Regions from separate parts of the Kineosporia succinea genome, predicted to be linked through region 1. Evidence: riboswitches for the same ligand, from Rfam matches in the RefSeq annotation. Region 1 holds a riboswitch; the other holds the start of a gene.
What was found. A riboswitch is a leader RNA that binds a small molecule or an ion and turns the genes downstream of it on or off. The one in region 1 is predicted to bind thiamine pyrophosphate.
Positions count from the first base shown of each region.

Region 2: it holds a riboswitch for thiamine pyrophosphate, as region 1 does, so the genes downstream of both, thiM (hydroxyethylthiazole kinase) here and J2S57_RS11685 (ECF transporter S component) in region 1, are expected to answer to the same signal.

Region 1 covers NZ_JAUSQZ010000001.1:2,682,551-2,692,904, reverse strand. The annotation lists gene J2S57_RS11720 (sensor histidine kinase) at 1-715, shown strand, start outside; gene J2S57_RS11715 (hypothetical protein) at 895-1,422, shown strand; gene J2S57_RS11710 (FAD:protein FMN transferase) at 1,426-2,442, shown strand; gene J2S57_RS11705 (DUF8596 domain-containing protein) at 2,439-3,041, shown strand; gene J2S57_RS11700 (NADH-ubiquinone oxidoreductase-F iron-sulfur binding region domain-containing protein) at 3,038-4,294, shown strand; gene J2S57_RS11695 (energy-coupling factor transporter transmembrane component T family protein) at 4,911-5,702, opposite strand; gene J2S57_RS11690 (ABC transporter ATP-binding protein) at 5,699-7,318, opposite strand; gene J2S57_RS11685 (ECF transporter S component) at 7,311-8,069, opposite strand; TPP riboswitch at 8,142-8,247, opposite strand; gene J2S57_RS11680 (hypothetical protein) at 8,320-8,472, shown strand; gene J2S57_RS11675 (DUF4235 domain-containing protein) at 8,543-8,818, shown strand; gene mmuM (homocysteine S-methyltransferase) at 8,821-9,660, shown strand; gene J2S57_RS11665 (maleylpyruvate isomerase family mycothiol-dependent enzyme) at 9,678-10,354, opposite strand, start outside.
Region 2 covers NZ_JAUSQZ010000001.1:7,191,785-7,202,138, forward strand. The annotation lists gene J2S57_RS31775 (calcium-binding protein) at 1-77, shown strand, start outside; gene J2S57_RS31780 (hypothetical protein) at 348-524, shown strand; gene J2S57_RS31785 (sugar ABC transporter ATP-binding protein) at 975-2,486, shown strand; gene J2S57_RS31790 (ABC transporter permease) at 2,483-3,532, shown strand; gene J2S57_RS31795 (ABC transporter permease) at 3,529-4,584, shown strand; gene rhaS (rhamnose ABC transporter substrate-binding protein) at 4,604-5,644, shown strand; gene thiD (bifunctional hydroxymethylpyrimidine kinase/phosphomethylpyrimidine kinase) at 5,716-7,143, opposite strand; gene thiE (thiamine phosphate synthase) at 7,140-7,796, opposite strand; gene thiM (hydroxyethylthiazole kinase) at 7,867-8,685, opposite strand; TPP riboswitch at 8,678-8,776, opposite strand; gene J2S57_RS31820 (NADPH-dependent F420 reductase) at 8,877-9,566, shown strand; gene J2S57_RS31825 (DUF8189 domain-containing protein) at 9,848-10,354, opposite strand, start outside.

The DNA of each region.
Region 1 (10,354 bases):
GATCTCCGAACGGGAGTCGGTGGCCGACCTCTCGCACCGTCTGCGCACCCCGGTCACCGCGTTGCGGCTGGACGTGGAGAGCGTGACCGACCCGGAGGTGGCGCGGCGCATCGAGGAGCACGTGGCCACCCTCGAGCGCACGGTGAGCGCGGTGGTGCAGGACGCGCGGCGCCCGGTGAAGGCGAACGTGACCTCCCGGTGCGACGTGGCGGCACTGGTCGGCGAGCGCGTGGCGTTCTGGTCGGCGCTGGCCGACGAGCAGGGACGATCGCTGCGCACCTGGCTGCCGAGCCGGCCCACCTGGGCGCGGATCGACCCGGTGGAGCTCACCGACGTGGTGGACGTGCTGATCGACAACGTGTTCGCGCACACCGAGGAGGGTGTGCCGCTCGAGGTCACGGTGAACACCAACGCGGCCCACGAGATCGTGCTGGCCGTGCAGGACGGCGGGCCCGGTCTGCCGGGGGCCGACGTGGTGGCCCGGGGGCACAGCAACGCCGGTTCGTCGGGCCTCGGTCTGGACATCGTGCGGCGGGCCGCGATCGCCTCGGGCGGGCGGCTGGAGCTGGGCAAGTCCCGGCTCGGCGGGGCGAAGGTGCAGGTCGTGCTGAGCCCGGCCGAGACCCGCACCCGCGAGCGCATGCGGCAGCGGCGCAAGGGAGCCGGGGGCAGCCTGGGGCAGAGGTTCCGCAAGCTGGTCGGTCAGTCCTCCTGATCCTCCCGTCGTGCTCGGCGGTGCGTAATTCGCGGCGGTTCACCCCCTTTGGTGATCGTTGGCCGACCGTGATCGCTCGCGTACGGCGACCTGGGGGGATCTCATCTGGTTGACGTTTATTTGAGAATTGGATGACCGGCTCTTCACCGAGCTGACCCCACAGTGGCTGGGTGCGTTCCGTGAGCCCTGACGACCGAGACCGCGGCCTTCGGGTCGCCGGCACCCTGACCGCCGGCGTCGCCGCGGTCGCCCTCGTGGCCGTCGGCGGCACCACGGCCCTGGCGGCGTCGCAGACCCGGGAGAAGGACGAGGCGAAAGCCGCGGCCTGGCAGGCACAGCAGCCCCAGGCGACGCCCGACGACACCCAGACCACCGACGACTCGGCCACCCCCGAGACCGAGGCCACCGGCACGCCCCGGCCGGCCCGGAAGAAGCAGAACTCGGGCGGTGGCACCCGGACCACCCAGACGTCGACCGAAACCGGCGGATCACAGACCGACGGTTCGCAGACCGGCTCCGGTGCGGACGACGTCCCCAGTTCCGAGGCCTCGCAGCCCAGGGCGACCACCAAGACCTCGACGACCACCTCCAAGCCCACCACCCCGGCGGAGACGACCACCGCCGACGAGGCGGAGGAGACCGAGACGAGCACGACGACCACGAGCACCACGACGTCTCCCCCGGCCGTGCCCTCGAGCGGGTCCTGATCGATGCCCCCGGTCTCTGACGCGGGCCAGACGCTCGAGTACGGCACCGCTCGCTGGAGCGCGCTGGGCAGTTACGCCGCGCTGGTGGTGGCCGACGCCGAGAAGCTCGAGGCGGCGCGGGCGGCCTGCGAGCGCATCCTGGCCGAGGTGGACAAGGCGGCGAGCCGGTTCCGCACCGACTCCGACCTGGCCCGGACCAACCGTTACGCGGGGACCTGGGTGGGGGTGACACCGCTGCTGTGCCGGGCGGTGTCGGCGGCGGTGTGGGCGGCCGAGGCGACCGACGGCCTGGTCGACCCGACACTCGGGCGGCAGCTGCTCGCGCTCGGTTACGACCGCGACATCGACGAGCTGCGGCGCCTGATGGCGACGGGTCAGGCGATGGACTCCACCGTGATGCCCGGGCTGGTCTCCGGCGACCCGGCGCAGGCCTCCTACCCGGCCCGCACCGGCGCCTGGCGAGAGATCGAGATCGACCCGCAGGGTGCAATGCGAGTTCCGGACGACGTGTCGCTCGACCTCGGCGCGACCGGCAAGGCGTTCGCCGCCGACCTGATCGCCGAGACCGTGCCGAGCGAGGTGGGAACCGATCTGGTGATCAGCCTGGGGGGTGATGTCGCGGTCGGGCTACTTCCGGACACCGCCCCGGGCACGCATCCTTGGCGGGTGTCGATCACCGAACTGCCCGAAGACGTCGCGGCTCCCGGGGCCGAGGTGGTGGTGATCACCGAGGGCGGCCTGGCCACCTCGTCGGTGCTGGCCCGCCGCTGGTGGAACGACGGCGAGCTGCACCATCTGCTCGACCCGCGCACCGGCCGGCCGGTCGACGCGACCTTCCGCACGGTCACGGCCTGCGGGGTCTCCTGCGTGGAGGCGAACGCGATCAGCACCGCGTCGATCGTGCGCGGCCGGGCGGCCGTGGAGTGGCTCGAGCACGAAGACGTCGCCGCGCGCCTGGTCGCGGCCGACGGCACGGTGCACCGGGTGGCCGGCTGGCCGCTGGGCGCAGTGAACGGATGAGCCCCGACTTCTTCACCGAGGCCTTCAAGGACGACCGCCTGCTCTGGTTCCTCAACCGCGGTACCGGCGTGATCCTGCTGCTCCTGATGACCCTGTCCGTGGCGCTCGGCGTGCTCTCGACGCTACGGGCGTCGTCGCGGTTCTGGCCCCGGTTCGTCACGCAGCACCTGCACCGCAACATCTCGCTGCTCGCGGTCGCGCTGCTGATCGCGCACGCGGTGCTCGCGGTGATCGACGAGTTCGTGAACATCCGCTGGTGGGACGTCTTCGTCCCGTTCCGGGGCGAGTACGAGCCGCTGTGGCTGGGTCTCGGCACGCTGGCCACCGACTTCGTGATCCTCACGGTGCTCACCGGCCTGTCCCGCACCCGGTTCCGCTCGCGCACCTGGCGGGCGATCCACCTGACCTCGTACCTGGGCTGGGTGGCCGGGCTGGTGCACGGTTTCGGCATCGGCACCGACAACACCGAAACCTGGTCGATGGCGATCAGCGTGCTCTGCGTCGGCATCGTGGTCTGGGCCGTGGTGGTCCGCGTGGGCACGCTGGGCACGGAACGGCGCCTGGAGCGTCAGTCCCCGGCCGGACGGCGACGCCGATGACCCACACCGAGGTCGAGGCCGGTTTCCACGGTGTGGTCTCGCTGCTCGACGGCCCGCTGCTGCTGCGCGGGGTCGGGCCGGACGGCGACGGCAGCCTGTCCCAGCACCGGCGGCTGTGGAACGAGCCGGCCCGCCGTGACGCGCAGCAGCTGATCGAGATGAGCTGGAAGATCGGCCTGACCGGGCGAGGTGGGGCCGAGTTCCCGTTCGCCCGCAAGCTGCAGGCGGCCCTCGAGTCGGGCAAGAAGCGCGAGCTGGTGGTGAACTGCTCGGAGGGTGAGCCGGCCAGCGCCAAGGACAGCGCGATGATGTTCTCGGCGCCGCACCTGGTGCTCGACGGCGCCCAGCTGCTGGCCGAGACGCTCGACATCCACCACGTGCACGTCGCCGTTCCGGGTGAGCGGCCGCACGTGGCCGCCGCGATCAAGCACGCGATCAAGGAGCGTCCGCGCGGACGCAAGGCCGTCGCCTTCGAGATGCACGTCACCAGCGGCGGTTTCGTCGGCGGGCAGTCGGCGGCGGTGCTGGAGATGGTGGCCGGGCGCGACAATCTGCCCGTCACCACGCGCACCCCGACCGCCATCTCCGGGCTGCGGGGGCGGCCGACCATGCTGTCGAACGCCGAGACGCTGGCCCACCTGGCCGCGGTGAGCGACCTCGGCCCGGAACGGTACGCGCGCTGGGGCACCCCGGCCGAGCCCGGCACCCGGCTGCTGTCGATCTCGGCCGACGGCCCGGGCGGCCTGGTGCTCGAGGCCCCGCACGGCGTCCCCCTGGCCGAGATGCTGGAGTTCTGCGGCTACGACCCGGAGCGCCCGCTGCTGCTCGGCGGCTACCACGGCACCTGGCTCTCGCCCCAGCAGGTCACCAACTGCACGCTCAGCCCCAGCGACCTGGCCCGGTTCGGCGCCAAACTCGGTGCCGGCGTCCTGCTCCCGATGCTGCCCGGCGACTGCCCCCTGACCTACACCGCGTCGATCGTCGACTACCTGGCCGGGCAACGCGCCAAGCGCTGTGGCCCCTGCACCAACGGCTTACCGGCAATGGCGGACGCGTGCACGCGTCTCCCGCTCACCCGCTCCCATCGTGAGGCGGCCGGGTTGGTGGAACGGATCGAGCAACTGACCGGCCTCGTCACCGGCCGCGGCGCCTGCTCACACCCGGACGGCACCGCCCGCCTGGTGCGCTCCATGCTCGAAACCTTCCGCCCGGAGATCGACCAGCACGTAGACGGCTACTGCACCTACGCCTGACCCGAACCCGTCCGACCCCACGCTCCGGCCCAACGCACCCGCCCCACGCTCCGATCCCACGCACCGGCCCTCACGCACCGACCCTCACGCACGGACCTCACGCCCGGCCCAACGCCCCGGCCCAACGCACCGGCCCAACGCCCCGACCCCACGCACCGACCCTCACCGCCCCACGCTCCGGTCCCCACACCCGAACCGGCCGGATACCCGTCGCGCCAGCAACCCGGCTCGGCGAACCTGCTGCTTTCGATTATCGATAATCGAAAGCAGCAGGTTCGCGCGCGAGCCATGCGAGCGACCAGTGCAGCCACATCTCAGGCCCGTCCACGCAGACGGCCATGCCAGCACCCGGTTCAGGAGCCCACTCGCAGACCGGCCAGGCGAGCACTCGATTCAGGGGCCCGCTCGCAGACCGGCTAAGCAAGCACCCGATTCAGGGGCCCGCTCGCAGACCGGCTAAGCGAGCACCCGATTCAGGGGCCCGCTCGCAGACCGGCTAAGCAAGCACCCGGCTCAGGGTCCGGCTCGCAAACCGGCTGGGCGAGCACCCGGCTCAGGGGCCCGCTCGCAGACCGGCTAAGCGAGCACCCGATTCAAGGGCCGGCTCGCAGACCGGCTAGGCGAGCACCAGGTTCCAGGTTCCCAGCCACAGACCGGCGCCGGTGGCCAGGGCAGCCACGGCCACACCGCCGAGCACCACGGCCCAGTCGAAGAGGCCGAAGTGGGCGGGGCGGGCCCAGGTGCGGGGGGCGTCCACGCCGAAGCCGCGGGCCTCCATGGTGGTGGCCAGCACCGTCCCTCGGCGGATCGCGATCACCAGCAGCGCGAACACCTGGCCCAGCAGCTGCCGCAGTCCGTGGTCGAACCCCCGGGCGCGACGGGCCATGGTCAGGGTCTGCCACTCCTGGGCCAGCAGTCCGACCAGCCGCAGGGCAGCCAACGCGGAGAGCACGAAACGGTGCGGCAGTCGCAGGATCTGGGCCAGCGAGTCGGCCAGGTCGGTGGGATCGGTGGTGGCCAGCAGCACGACGCCGGGCAGGCCGATCGCCAGGATGCGCAGGGTGATCGCGACCGCCGAGCTGAGCGAGCCCTCGGTGACCGAGACCGGGCCCAGGCCGAGCAGGACGTCGCCGCCGTCCACGCCGAACACCAGGGTCAGGAGGCCGGCCGGAACGGCGCCGAGCAGGATGATCCAGCTACTGCGGAACAGTTTTCGCGGTGACAGGCCGCACCACGGCAGGAACGCCAGCTCGAGAGCCAGGGCCACACCGGCCGTCACCGGGTCGACCGTGAGGATGAGCGCGACCGAGATCACCGTGGCCACCGCCAGTTTGGCGGCCGGATCGGCCCGGGCCAGCGGAGCGCGCGAGGCCTCGCGGATGTCCAGGCCGTGCAGCAGGGCGGTCACAGCTCCAGCACCTCCCCCGTGTCACCGTCGCCCGCGAGCGCCTCGACCAGCTCCAGGTCGTGCGTCGCCGCCACCACGGCCCGGCCCTCACCGAGCAGTTCCAGCAGCAGCGCGGTGAGTTCGGTCCAGGTGCGGGCGTCCTGGCCGAAGGTCGGCTCGTCGAGCACCAGCACACCGGGCGCGGTCGCCAGCACGGTCGCGACCGAGAGCCGCCGCTGTTCACCACCGCTCAGCGTGTAGGGGTTGGCGCGCGCCAGGTGGTCCAACCGCAGGCGTCGCAGCAGTTCGTCGATCTCGATGGGGGTCCCCCTGACCCTTCGGGCCGAGGAGGTGCCCCCGGCATCGGGGTTCGCCGTACGCCCGAACCACCCGCGACGACCCGCCGCCCGTTCCGGGCCGACCGCCAGTTCCCCGGCCACGGTCGACGCGACGAACTGGTGCTGCGGATCCTGGAACACCGTGCCGATCCGGCTGACCAGCTGCCCGGCCCGCCAGCGGTGCGGATGCGGCCCGGCACCGTTCGCCAGTATCCCGGAGGCCGTCAGCGAACCGGCCGCCGGTGGGGTCAATCCGGCCAGAGTCAGCGCCAGCGTGGACTTTCCGGCCCCGTTGGGCCCCGTGACCGCCAGCGCCCGACCGGCCCGCACCGTCAGGTCGACGTCGCGCACCGGCGGTTCGGTCTGCCCCGGCCGCCGGGCGGCGAGCCCCTCCGCCGTGAGCAGGGGCTCGGCCACCGACGCGGCCGCGGCCGCCGGCCGGGGCTCGGCCGTGAGCAGTGGCGAGCCCCCGGAACCGGCGCCCGGGAGATTCGCCGTACCGCGCGTCCGCCATCGGGAACGCACCCCGGGAACCCAGACCCCGGCGGCGACCAGTGCGGAAGCCTGCTCGGCGAAGACCTGCCCCGGGGCGCCGTCGGCGAACACCCCGCCGCCGGGCTCGAGCACCACGACCCGATCGATGAACGGCAGCCACGGCTCGACCCGGTGTTCAACGAGAACGCAACCGGCGCCGGTCATCTCGAGCACGGTCGCGATGCTGCGCCGCACCAGATCGGCCCCGGCCGGATCGAGCATCGCGGTCGGCTCGTCGAGCAGCAGCAGACCCGGACCGAGCGCGAGCACCCCGGCGAGCGCCAGCCGCTGCCGCTCCCCACCCGACAGCCGCCCGGTCGGGTGCTCGACCGGGTACGGAAACCCGACCCCGTCCAGCGCTTTCGCCACCCGCGGCCAGATCTCCGACGTCGGCACGGCGTGGTTCTCCAGCCCGAAGGCCACGTCGTCACCGCAGCGGGCCAGCACGGTCTGAGCCTGCGGGTCCTGCAGCAGAAGCCCGGTCAGCGCCTGCCCGGCCCGCACCGCGTCCACCCGCGCGCGCCGGGCGACCACCCCGTCCAGAAGCAGTGATCCCTCCTCGTCACCCCCGGACTCCTCCGGGTCGAGAAGCCCCGCCAGCCCGGCCAGCAACGTGGACTTGCCGGCGCCACTGGCCCCGAGCAGCAGCACCCGCTCACCGGGCTCGATCCGCAGGTCGAGACCCCGCACGGCCCAGGCCTTCCGGGTTGAGTGCCGCCACCCCCAGTCCCGGGCCTCGACCACCGGTGGAGAAGACTCAGACACGTTCGGCACTACGTCCCGAGGCGAGCGGAGCGAGTGTTCCGGTGCGGGCCAGCGCCCCCGTGAGCAGCCACGACCCGAGCCCCGCGATCACCACGCCGGAGCCGGTCGCGATCACCACGTAGGCCAGCTTCACCCCCGGGCTGACCTCGGGGTAGTAGATCAGGCTGTCCATCAGGCCGACCACGACTCCCGCCCCGGCCCCTGCGAACAACGCGGACGGCAGGCCGTAGCGGCGGTACAGCAGCAGCGCGAAGACGACCTCGGCCCCCATCCCCTCGACCAGGCCGTACCAGACCGTCGCGAATCCCCACTCGTTGCCGACCAACGCCGACAGCGTCGCCGCGACCAGCTCGGTGTAGACCGCAGCCCCCGGCTTACGCACCACCAGCGCACCCAGCACCGCCGGGAACAGCCACACCCCCACCACGAGCGCGGACGCCGGGGGCACCATCGCGTCACGCAGCGGCGTCGACGCGGCGTTCCAGATCGCGAACACCAGGCCACCCGCCACCCCCAGCACACTGGCCGTGACGATGTCGACCACCCGCCAGCGCCCCGCCCGGGCCGTGGCCGCGGTGACCGCGACCCCCGCCGTGCCCACGAACAACGCGGCGGGCAGCGTCAGGTCGGCCAGGGTGGTACCGAAGACCGACATGCCCTCCGGTAGCCCGACCAGGTAGATCACCGCGGCCAGCACGACGGCACCGACCGCCGTGAACAACCGTGGCCCACTCCAAGGGGTACTGCTCATGTCCCGTGCACCTCCGTCATCGGAGGGGGGTTTCGACGGTCGGCGCATGCTGGTGGCACACACCTCGGCCAGAACCGAGAAAGCTCGACTCCCTTCGCCGGCATGACCCGGATCAGGTTCGAGGGTCTGCGATCGCTCGCACTCTCAGCGCCCTTGTGGCGCTCCCCTGTCGCTCTTGTGACCGTACACCTACTCAGCGGTTGCTGTGGACCCCTAGGACAGCGCAGCGATCCCGTGCCACCCTGTGACGGTGATCCTCAGGATGCTTCGCAGCACCACGCAGTCCGGACACGGGCCCAGCCCGCTGGCCCGGGTCGTCGCGCTGCTGATCCTCCTGGGCATGTTCGGCATCAGTGCCCCGGTGCTCGTACCGGTGGTGCGCTGGATCTTCTCGCTGCTCTGACGATGCCGCAGCCTGATCTTCAGGGCAGGATGGTCCTGGCACGACACGTCCGCGAACGAGGAGATCAGGCATGAATTCGGTGATGTGGAAGGTCCTGTCGGCCGTGTCCGCGATCGCCGCGGCACAGGCGGCCAACCAGAGTCTGAACCTGATCTGGAAGGGCGCCACGGGCAACAAGCCGCCGACGGTGCCCGAAGACCCGGAGACGACCTGGAAGGAAGCCATCGCCTGGGCCGCGCTCTCGGGCGCGATCATGGGTGTGGCCCGCATGTTCGCCACCCGTCAGGCAGCCGCCTACTACGTGCGGTCGACCGGCAAGATGCCCAAGGCGCTGGTCCGGGACTGACCGTGGTCCTCGATCTCTCGGGCAGGCCCCTCGTCCTCGACGGGGGCCTGTCCACCGAACTCGAACGTCAGGGCCACGACATCTCGGGTGCCCTGTGGTCGGCGCAGCTGCTGATCGACAACCCCACCGCGATCATCGACGCGCACCGGGCGTTTCTCGAGGCCGGCGCCGACATCGTCACCACGGCGAGCTACCAGGCACCGCTGGAGCTGATGCCGACGTCGGTGCGCCTGGCCCGCGAGGCCGTGTCCGACGCCCCCGCCCTGGTCGCGGGTTCCGTCGGCCCCTACGGGGCGACGCTCGCCAACGGCGCCGAGTACACCGGCGACTACCCGGGCATGAACGTCCAGACGCTGCGGGCCTTTCACCGCCCCCGGCTCGCCGCCCTGGCCGAGGCGGGCGTGGACGTCCTCGCGGTGGAGACCATTCCGTCGCTGCTCGAGGTCGAGGCCCTGCTCGCCGAACTCGACGACCTGCAGTTCCCGGCCTGGCTGAGCCTCACCCCCGCAGGGCTGGAAACCCGCCGGGGCGAGCCGGTTTCCGAGGCCTTCACGATGGCGGCATCGGTCTCACCGGTGGTCGCGGTGGGGGCGAACTGCACCGAGCCCGCCTTCATTGCGGACGTGGTGGCCCGGTCGGGCGCGCTGCCCGCGGTCGCGTACCCCAACAGTGGCGAGGGCTGGGACGCCTCGGCCCGGTCGTGGACCCCGGCGTCCTCCGAATCCGTCTTCCCGGTCGAGGACTGGATCGCCGCCGGCGCCCGGATCATCGGCGGCTGCTGCCGGGTGACTCCGGCCCAGATCCGCGAGATCGCGGAAACGGTTGCCGCTCAGCCTCTCTGAGGCCGTGGCCGTCGCGGTCACGCGGTCACCTGGGCGGTGAGCACCTGGGTGACCGCCTCCCGGTCGCCACTGACGACCAGCCGGGGGTCGTGCGGCGAGACCCGTTGCCACAGAGCGAGGTACAGCACCTCGGCCGGACCGGTCACGGTGGCCTCGGGTCGCACGTCGCCGGTGCCGTCGCCGCCGAACACGTGCTCGCCGATCTGCACGCTCCGGCTCAGCGGCGGGATCCGCCGCAGCCGCACCTGCCGGGGGAAGAACACGTGCCGGACCTCGTCGATGCCGTCCTCGGCCAGGTCCGGATCGATGGCCTCCGCTGCACCCAGCGCGTTCTGCGCGTCCCAGAGGTGCACGGTGACCTCGTGCACCTGACGGCGGCGCCACCAGCCGGCGATCCTGGGGGTCTCGGACCCGAAGTGCCAGGCGGGCCGGGCCTCGTCCGCCAGCACCGTCATCAGCCCGGCGGCCGACTCGCGGTACCAGTCGGCCGGATGCCGGGCCGGGGCCTTCGTCGGGGTCCCGTCGGGATTGCCGTGCACGATGGCATGAGCGGCCCACTGATGGACGCCGCCGAGGTGGTCGGCCAGGTCGAACAGGCTCCAGCCCGGCGTCGAGGGAACGGGTGCGGTGAGGTCGTCGCGCTCGAGCAACGCCGCGAACCGCTGCATCCGGCCCTCGAGCACACTGAGAAAAT
Region 2 (10,354 bases), 4.5 Mb from region 1:
CCGGTGAGGGTGGCCGCGACACCGTCACCGGTGGGCCGGGCCACGACGAGATCTACCAGGGCAACGCGCCGAAATAGGACGTTCCCGCACCGCCGGGGCGGATCGCGCACGATCACGGGCAAGAGTTTTCCCGTCCGTGATCCGGCGCGGTCCGCCCCGTCTTCATCGCTTCACCCCGGTAAATCCGGTCTTCCCGGCCGGCCCGCGCGCACGAGACCGGGCCGTGACCTGCACCGAACGGCGTCTCGGGCTCCGCAAAGCGTTGCCACGGCCGCCGACTCACGGCTACTCTGACCGTCAGGCACCTGAAACGTTTCATAAGGCACTGGACTCAAGGGAGAGTCTCCATGTACGCAGCCTCGCCCGCACGGGCCGAGCCGATCCACCGCGCCGCCCCGGACGACCCCACCGGGACGCCGACAGCGGCCACGAACTCGGCCGGGAGCGCCAGTGCCCCCACACTGATCCGGGCCCGGTCCCTACGCGGGCACCCCGCCGACCCTCCCGACCCGGCCCCTCGCTGAGCCGAACCGGCCGGACGTCCCCGCAGACGCCCGGCCCCACCGGCCCGGCACTCACCGAGACCACCGGGCCCGGCCGGCCGCCGCGCCGACGCGCTGGTGCCACCCACCGAAACCCGCTGCGGCGAGCCCCACTTCACCGAACCAGACCGCGCCGGGACCACCTCGCAGCCCCTGCCGGGGCCGGGCCCCGGGCCGGGGCCGGGCCCCGGGCCGGGGCACCCCCGTCGAACCGACCGCACCACACCCGGTCTTCCTGCACCACAGAGATTTTCCTTCGCCGTCAGGCTCAAACCGTTACCGGACAACCAGTTCGGCCGGGACGACCCGCACCACCGCATTCCGTCGGCACCACCGCCCCACCCGCCGAACGACATAAAGCGTTGCTTGACAGCGCACATCGGCAACTCTACGTTCTCCACTTGAATCCTTTCAACGAGGCAAGGTGCTTCAATGGTCAGCCCATCTCCCGCTGCTCTGCAGTTAACGGGCGTGTCGAAGTCCTTCGGCCCGGTCACCGCCCTGCGGTCCGGCAGCCTGGAGGTCGAGGCCGGTTCCATCCACGCGCTGGTCGGTGAAAACGGCGCCGGCAAGTCCACTCTCGTCAAGATCGTGGCGGGTGTGCACCGCCGCGACGGCGGCACCTTCACGCTCGAGGGGCAGGACGTCGACTTCGGTTCCACCGCCGAGTCGAAGGCCGCCGGCGTCGCCGTCATCTACCAGGAACCCACGCTGTTCCCCGACCTGTCGGTCACCGAGAACATCTTCATGGGCCGCCAGATACTGAAGAGCGCGCGGCGCATCGACAAGGCCGCGATGTACGCCGAGGCCGAGCGGCTGTTCCAGGGCCTGGGCGTGCACATCGACCCGCGGCGCCCGGCGCTGGGCCTGTCGATCGCCGACCAGCAGATCATCGAGATCGCCAAGGCCATCTCGCTCGACGCCAAGGTGCTGATCATGGACGAGCCGACCGCGGCGCTGTCCGGCGTCGAGGTCGAGCGGCTGTTCACCGTGGCCCGGCGGCTGCGCGACGAGGGCCGCGCCCTGGTCTTCATCTCGCACCGCTTCGACGAGGTGTTCGAGCTGTGCGACACCGTCACCGTGATGCGCGACGGCTCGTACATCGGCACGCGGCCCATCGCCGGCACGTCGGTGCCGGAGATCGTCAACCTCATGGTCGGCCGCGAGGTCGGCGAGCTCTTCCCCAAGCAGGCGGCCGAGATCGGTGACGTCGTGCTGAAGGTCGAGGGCCTGCAGTCGGCCGGTGTCTTCCACGACGTGTCGTTCAGCGTGCGCCGCGGCGAGATCGTCGGCCTGGCCGGGCTGGTCGGGGCCGGGCGCAGCGAGATCGCCCGCGCCGTCTTCGGGGTCGACCGCTACGACGCCGGGTCGGTGACCATGAACGGCCGGGCCGTGGCCGCCCGCAGCCCCCGCGCCGCGATCGCCGCCGGCATGGCCTTCATCCCCGAGGACCGGCGCAAGCAGGGCCTGGTCACCGAGGCCTCGGTCGCCGAGAACATCGCCGGCGTCATCCGCCGCAACCTGGCCCGGGGCGGTCTGCTCACCCGCGGCCAGGAGAACAAGGCGGTGGCCCCCTGGGCCGCCCGCCTCGAGGTCAAGACCAGCGCCCTCGACGCCCCCGCCAAGACCATGAGCGGAGGCAACCAGCAGAAGGTCGTCATCGCCAAGTGGCTGGCCACGCAGCCCGACCTGCTGATCATCGACGAGCCCACCCGCGGCATCGACGTCGGCACCAAGTCCGAGGTGCACCGCCTGCTCTCGGAACTGGCCGGGCAGGGCATGGCGATCCTGATGATCTCGTCCGAACTGCCCGAGGTGCTCGGCATGGCCGACCGGGTGCTGGTCGTCAGCGAGGGCCGGCTCACCGCCGACCTCTCACGCGAGCAGGCCACCCCGGAGAGCGTCATGCACGCCGCCACCGCCAGCCAGGAGATGGCCCGATGACCCCCACCGACACCCAGACCGAGCTCCTCGTCGAACCCAGCGCCCTTCCCACCCGCACGCGCCTGGTCAAGGAGCTCCTGCGCTCGCGCGAGCTGTCCGTCGGGATCGTGCTCCTGCTCGTCGTGATCGCCGCGGCGGTCAAGAGCCCGGACTTCGTGTTCGGCAGCGACGGCTGGCGCGACCTGCTGCTCAACCCGTCGATCCTGCTGCTGCTCGCGGCCGGTCAGACGGTCGTGATCGTCACCCGCAACGTCGATCTGTCGGTCGGCTCGATCCTGGGCCTGACCGCGTGGCTGACCGGCGAGGTGTTCATCTCGAACCCCGGTATGCCGCCGGTGTTCGCGTTCCTCATCGGCACCGCCGCCGGCGCCGGGCTCGGCCTGATCAACGGCGTCGTCGTGGCCTTCGGCAAGGTGCCCGCCCTGGTCATCACCCTGGGCACGCAGTACATCTTCCGCGGCGTCGTGATCACCTGGGCCGGCTCGGGCCTGATCAGCGCCGGGCAGCTGCCCAAGGGCTTCCTCGAGCTCGGCACGAAACAGGTCCTCACCTTCCCGGTCCTGTTCCTCGTCGCCATCGTGATCGTGGGCGCCGTCGGCTACTACCTCACCACCGCCCGCTCGGGCCGCGAGCTCTACGCCGTCGGTTCCGACCCGGAGGCAGCCGTGCTCTACGGCCTCCCGGTGACCCGCCGCGTCGTCGGGGCGTTCGTGCTCAGCGGCGCGCTGGCCGGTCTGGCCGGTGTCCTGTTCGCCGCCCGCTACGGCACGGTCAACTCCAGCGCCGGCACCGGCATCGAGTTCCAGGCCGTGGCCGCCGCGGTCGTCGGTGGCGTCGCGATCTTCGGTGGCTCGGGCACGGTCTGGGGCGCCGCGATCGGCGCCGGGCTGCTCGTCACCATCAACAGCGCGCTGCCGATGGTCGGCATCTCCGAGTTCTGGCAGCAGGCCCTGGTCGGTGCCCTGATCATCGCCGCGATCGTGCTGGACCGGGTGCTCGCCGCCCGCCAGGCGCGCAAACTCATCGAAGCAAGGGATGCAGCATGAGCACCTCACCGTCGGAGAGGACCTACGCCCCCTACGCCCAGCCCCTGTGGCGGCGGCTCCTGGTCAGCCGCGAGGCGAGCGTCATCGCGCTGCTGCTCATCGTCTGGATGTACGGCTACGGCAACGTCCCGTACTTCGGTGACACGCTGACCCTGACCTACATCCTCGTCGACATGACGACGGTGCTCCTCATCGCCCTGCCCATGACCCTCGTGATCGTGACCGGCGAGATCGACCTGTCCGTCGCGTCCGTCGTCGGGCTCTCGAGTGCCGTCCTGGGCCTCGGCGTGCAGCACGGCCTCGGGATGCCTCTGTCCACCCTGCTGGCCCTGCTCGTCGGCGTGGTCTGCGGCGTCGTCAACGGCATTCTCGTCGCCTACGTGGAACTTCCGAGTCTCGCCGTCACGATCGGCACCCTCGCCCTGTACCGTGGTGTGGCGGTCGGGCTCCTGGGCACCACCGCGGTCACCGACTTCCCCAGCAGCTGGACCGACCAGACCGCCAAGGTCATCGGCGCCACCGGCATCCCCACCTTCATGATCGTGTTCGCCGTGCTGGCGGCACTCTTCATCGCCCTGCTGCACTTCTCCCCGTTCGGGCGGGGCATCTACGACATCGGCCTGAGCACCGAGGCGGCCGAGTTCAGCGGTGTGAACGTGCAGCGCACGAAGCTGATCCTGTTCGTGCTCACGGGCACCGTGTCGGCCCTGGCCGGCATCTTCTACACCCTGCGGTTCGGCAGTGCCCGCGGCGACAACGCCACGGGCCTGGAGCTCCAGGTGATCGCGGCCGTCCTGCTCGGCGGCGTGTCGATCTTCGGCGGCCGGGGCAAGCTCCCCGGCGTCATCGCCGGTGTGCTGCTCATCGGTGCCCTCTCCAGCGCCCTGCGTCTGGAGGGCGTCACCGTGAACGTCATCAACATCATCATCGGACTGCTGCTCGTGCTGTCCGTGCTCTCCACCAGTCTCCTGGCGTGGGTCTCCGACGTTTCCGCCAGGCGCAACCGGGCCAAGCGCCCCTCGCAGACGCCCTCCAGCGTCGGTTCACAGTGAAGTGAAAGGACAATCTGTCATGCGGACCCTCACCCGACGCAGCACCGTTCTCGGAGTGGCCACCCTCTCCCTGGCGCTGGCCCTGACCGGCTGCAGCAAGGCCGACACCGGCTCCTCGTCCGACGGCGAGACCGGTTCGGCCGCCAAGGAACTCAACGTCGTCTTCATCCCGAAGAACCTCGGCAACCCGTACTTCGACGCCAGCGACAAGGGTGGCAAGGCGGCGGTCGAGGCCCTGGGCGGCACGTTCTCCGAGGTCGGCCCGCAGGAGGCCAGCCCCGACGCGCAGGTGCAGTACATCAACACCGCGGCCCAGCAGCACGCGTCGGCCATCGTCATCTCGGCCAACGACCCCAAGGCCGTCGGCTCGGCGCTCACGCAGGCCAAGCAGGGCGGCACCAAGGTCGTCACGTTCGACTCCGACACCGAGGCGCAGTACCGCGACCTGTTCATCAACCAGGCCTCCCCCGAGGGCATCGCCAAGGCCCAGGTCGACGGCATCGCCAAGCAGATCGGTGACTCCGGCGAGATCGCGATCCTCTCGGCCGCCGCCAACGCCACCAACCAGAACGCCTGGATCGAGCTCATGAAGACCGAGCTCAAGGACAGCCACCCGAACATCAAGCTCGTCGACACCGTCTACGGCAACGACGACGACCAGACCTCGTTCGACAAGACCGCCGCCCTGCTGCAGACCCACCCGAACCTGAAGGGCATCATCAGCCCCACCACGGTCGGTATCGCCGCCGCGGCCCGCTACCTGTCCACCTCGAAGAGCAAGGGCAAGGTCGCGCTGACCGGCCTGGGCACCCCCAACCAGATGCGCTCCTTCGTGGAGGACGGCACGGTCACCGAGTTCTACCTGTGGAACCCGAGCGACCTGGGCACCCTCGCCGCCTACGCCGCGGCCGCCCTGGCCGACGGCACCATCACCGGCAAGGAGGGTGACAAGTTCACCGCCGGTGACCTCGGTGAGTACACCGTCGGCGCCGACAACACCGTCCTCCTGGGCGACCCCACCGGGTTCAACAAGGACAACATCGGCGACTTCGACTTCTGATCGATCACTGCTCGAGGACGTGGTGGCCGGGCCGAGAGGGCCCGGCCACCACGTTTTTCGTGTGGTCAGGGCTACTGCGCGAAGAACTCCCGCTCCAGCTGGGCCGAGCGCTCGAACGCCCGCCACATCGACTCCCGTACCACCGGGGTCGCCGCGCCCGCCGCGCGGTCGGTGATGCGCCGCGCGGCCGCCGCGGACTCGTGGAACACCGGGTCCGCGTACATCGTGATCCAGTCGGCGTAAGGGTTCCCGGCCGGGTCCAGCCTCGCCCCGATGTCCGCGTACATCCAGTAGCACGGCAGCACAGCGGCCACACCGTGCTCGTAGCCCTGATCGACCGCGCTCCGAAGATGGTCGAGATAGCGTTCGGTCACCGGGCTCTTCGCCGGCCGTGGCTCGGTGAGCCAGGTCCGGTGCAGCGCGGTCTCGGTGGTCAGGCAGGCGAGGGCCGCCGTGGTCCAGAAGGCCCGCTCCACCGGCTCTCGCGCCATCTGCGCGAGGCGGCTCAGCACGCTCGCGTAGCCTTCCAGATAGTGGACGTCCTGTGCGAGATACGCTGCGAAGCGGGCTTTGTCGAGACTTCCGTCGGCGAGACCGGTGAGGAACGGGTCGCGGTCGGTGGCCTCACGCAGTTCCGCGATGCGGGCCCACCACTCGGCGCTCGCACTGGTGATCAGGCCGCCGCGCTGCCACAGGCCGGCGAAGTGGCTCACCGGCCCGTGTCCCTGCCCGACCTCGAGTTCCTCACCGTGACGCAGGCTTTCGGTCAGCCACTGCCGGGACCGGTCGATGCTCGTGAACCAGTCGCCGGTGGCGGTCTGCCAGGTCGCGACGGCCGACGACAGCGAGCAGCCGGTGCCGTGCGTGGCGCGGGTCGCGATCCGGGGTGACTCCAGGGGCCGCACCGAATCGAACGCGTCGGCCTCGACCAGGGCGTCACACACCACGTCACCCGGCAGATGGCCACCCTTGGCCAGCACCCGGACACCCCAGCGACGGGACACCTCGAGGGACTGGGCGACCACGTCGTCCCACATCGTCGCCTCTGACCGGCCCGACAGCACCGCGAGTTCGGGAACATTGGGCGTGACCAGGCCCGCCAGCGGCAGGATCTCGCGCAGTGCCTCCTCGGCCTCGCAGCTCAGCAGGCGGTCTCCGCTGGTGGCGACCATGACCGGGTCGATCACCACGATCGGCGGACGCGTGGCCCGCAGCCAGTCGCCGACCGTGGCGATCACCTCCGGATCACCCAGCATGCCGATCTTGACGGCGTCGATCGCGACGTCGTCACTGACGGAATCCAGCTGCTCCCGCAGGAATTCGGCCGGTGGCGTGTGCACCGACCGGACGCCCCGGGTGTTCTGGGCCACGAGCGCGGTGACGACGGCCATGCCGTACCCGCCGTTGGCGGCGATGCTCTTGAGGTCGGCCTGGATGCCCGCTCCCCCGGTCGGATCGGTGCCGGCGATCGACAGGACGCGGGGAGTCTTCGTGTTCATGCGCCGCCGGTCCAGGCGCGGCGGTACTCGGCGGCGGCGCGGGCCGGATCGGGTGCGGCGCAGATGCCACTGACCACCGCGATCCCGGCCAGGGCACTGCCGCGCAGGCCGTGGGCGTCGTCGACCTTGACGCCACCGATCGCGACGGCCGGGAGGGCGGAGAGCTGGGCGCGGGCGCGCATGCCGTCGATGCCGAGCGGGGGCGGGGCATCCGGCTTGGTGTCGGTGGCCCGCAGCACGCCGATACCGATGTAGTCGACGTGCGCCGAACTCGTCGCCGCTGCCGCGATCTGGTCGGGATGCGCCGCGCTGAGGCCGAGAACGGCGTCGGGGCCGATGATCCGGCGTGTCGTCTCCACGGGCAGGTCGCGCTGACCCAGATGAACGCCGGACACCCGGGCCCCGAGCTCCCGGGCGGCCAGGTAGACGTCGACGCGGTCGTTGACGAGAAGCGTGACGTGATGCGGGATCACGTCGGCGATCTCGAGCACCGTGCGCAGGAAGACCGCCGCGGGCTCGTGCTTCTCACGCACCTGCACGGCGGTGACGCCACCCTCGGTCGCGGCCCGCACGAGCTCCGGCAGCGGGAGCCCGGCGCGAGAGGCCGCGACCGCGTCGGTGACGAGGTAGAGGCTGAGGTCGAGGGCGCTCACAGCGTCGCCATCCCGGATCGGGTGACGTTCGTGCGGTCTGGGCGCACGGATCTCACCCGACGACGGCGGCTCACCGGACCCGCGCCCGGCGCTCGACGTCGTCGCCGGTGATCGAGTACAGCGCGTCGATCAGCTCGACCGCGAAAGAGCCGGGCCCCTGGGCCTTCGCGGCGGCCTGCTCGGCCGCGATCGTGTAGACGAGCACGGCCGCGGTGGTGGCCGCCAGACGATCCTGCTCGACGGCCGCGAACGCCGCCATCACGGCCCCGAGCGCGCACCCGCCGCCGGTCACCCGGGTCAGCAGCTCGTGCCCGTTCGCGACGCGCACGGTTCGGGTTCCGTCGGTGATCAGGTCGACCGGACCGGAGATCGCGACCACACCGCCTGTCTTGCGGGCGGTTTCGACCGCGACCACCGACGCGGCGTCCACCGACGAGACCGCGTCCACGCCGCGTCCACCATTGCCCGCACCGGCCAGCGCGAGAATCTCGGAGGCGTTGCCCCGCACGATACTCGGCCCCAGATCACGCAACTGGTGAGCGAGGGCCGTGCGCACCGGCAGCGCCCCGATCGCGACCGGGTCGAGCACCCACGGCGTGCCGTGATCGGCCGCGGCCCGCGCCGCGACCTCCATGGCGGCACGCCGCTCGGCGTGCGGAGTGCCCAGATTGATCAGCAACCCACCCGCCACCGACGCGAAACCCCCTGACTCCTCGGGAATGTCCACCATCGCCGGGGACGCGCCCAGGGCCAGGAGGACGTTCGCGGTGAAGTTCACGACGACGTCGTTGGTGATGCAGTGGACCAGCGGCGACTCACGCCTGACCCAGGTCAGGAGCTCGGCGGCCGATTGCGCGGCAGTCTTCTCGGGTACGGCGAAGCCCGTCATCCGAAGACATCCCTTCGTCAGTGCTAACTGAATCAGGTTCGACGGGTGTGATCTCAGCCCCCGTTCGGTGGGGGCACCCCGTGTCTCTTCCGCCCCGACCCTGCCACTTCCGCCGTCACAGTGCAAGAGTCCTGGTGGTCGGGAATGCGCCGTCGGGAATGCGCCGGCGTTCCCCGGGGTTGCCGCCGGTCATGACAACGATCGGGCTCATCGGAAGCGGGAACATCGGCAGCACCGTCGCACGCCTGGCGATCGCCGGCGGACACGACGTGGTGCTCAGCAACAGCCGGGGCCCGGAGACCCTGGCCGGCCTGGTTGCCGAGCTCGGGCCGAAGGCCCGTGCAGCGACGGCGGCCGAGGCCGCGCAGGCGGGTGACATCGTCGTCGTGACGGTGCCGCTGAAGAACTATCGCGAGGTCCCGGTGGAACCGCTGCGGGGCAAGGTCGTCATCGACACGAACAACTACTACCCCGACCGCGACGGGCAGATCGCCGAGCTCGACGACGAATCGACCACCACCTCGGAGCTTCTGCAGGCGCATCTGCCGGAGTCGAAGGTGGTCAAGGGGTTCAACCACATCTTCTTCGTGCACCTGGCGGCCCTGGCCCGTCCGTCGGGCGCCGCCGACCGCTCCGCTCTCCTGATCGCCGGGGACGACGCGTCCGCCAAGAAGGTCGTCACCGAGTTCTTCGACTCGATCGGCTACGACGCGGTCGACGCCGGGGCACTGGCCGAGGGCTGGCGTTTCCAGCGGGACACCCCGGCCTACGTGACGCCGTACGTGGACAAGGAGAAGGGTTTCGACGGGCCGGCGGCGCCGGCCGGTGAGGCCGCGCTGCGGCAGGGGCTGGACGCGGCGAAGCGGTACCGCGACCTCTGACGCCCGGCGCCCGGCGGGGCGGAGATCCGGGGTCAGTAACCTTTTTCACCGTGTCCCGGATCTCCCGCTTAGCCCAGCTCCTCACCGACGTCCTGGCCCCGGCCCACCTCGTGACCCTCACGGTGCTGGTGATCGCCTGCTCGGCGTCGGGCCTGCTCGGGCCGGGGTGGCCGGCGGGTCGCTCATCCCGCTGGTGCCGCCCTGACGGTTCGCGTCCGGCGGTCGAACAGCGAAGGGCCTGATCCGGCGCACCGGATCAGGCCCTCACTCGCACCGCGGTCCTACTCAGGCTGACCGAGATCGAAGAACGTCGGCGTCCCGTCCCTGTCGTCCGTCGGAGTCGGCTCCACGGCCTTGCGCGCCGACTTCGCCGAGGCCAGGTCGGGTTTCGTGGCCTCGCTGAAGTCCACGATCTGCGTGTTGCCGTTGGGGATGCGGGCGATCATGCCGAACCGCGCCATCTGGGTGTCGTTCCAGCGCAGCGGGGTCGGGTCGGTCGCCAGCTTGTTCAGGAACACCTTCCAGGACGTCCAGGTGCTCGACGCCTTTGTGACCTCCGCGGTCCAGGCCAGATACCCGTCGGCGGAACGGGCGAAGACCTGCGCCGTGCCGTCCACCGGCTCCACCACGGCCGCGACCGGGCCGGCCGCCTTCAGTCCAGGCACCTCCTGGTACGTCTTCGGCCAGGCCCCGCCCAGGTCCTGCAGCTGGGTCATGACCGTGCCGTCCGCCAGCGTCACGAAAACCCGCAGGCGATCCTTGAACACGGCTACCTGCGGCGTCGCCCT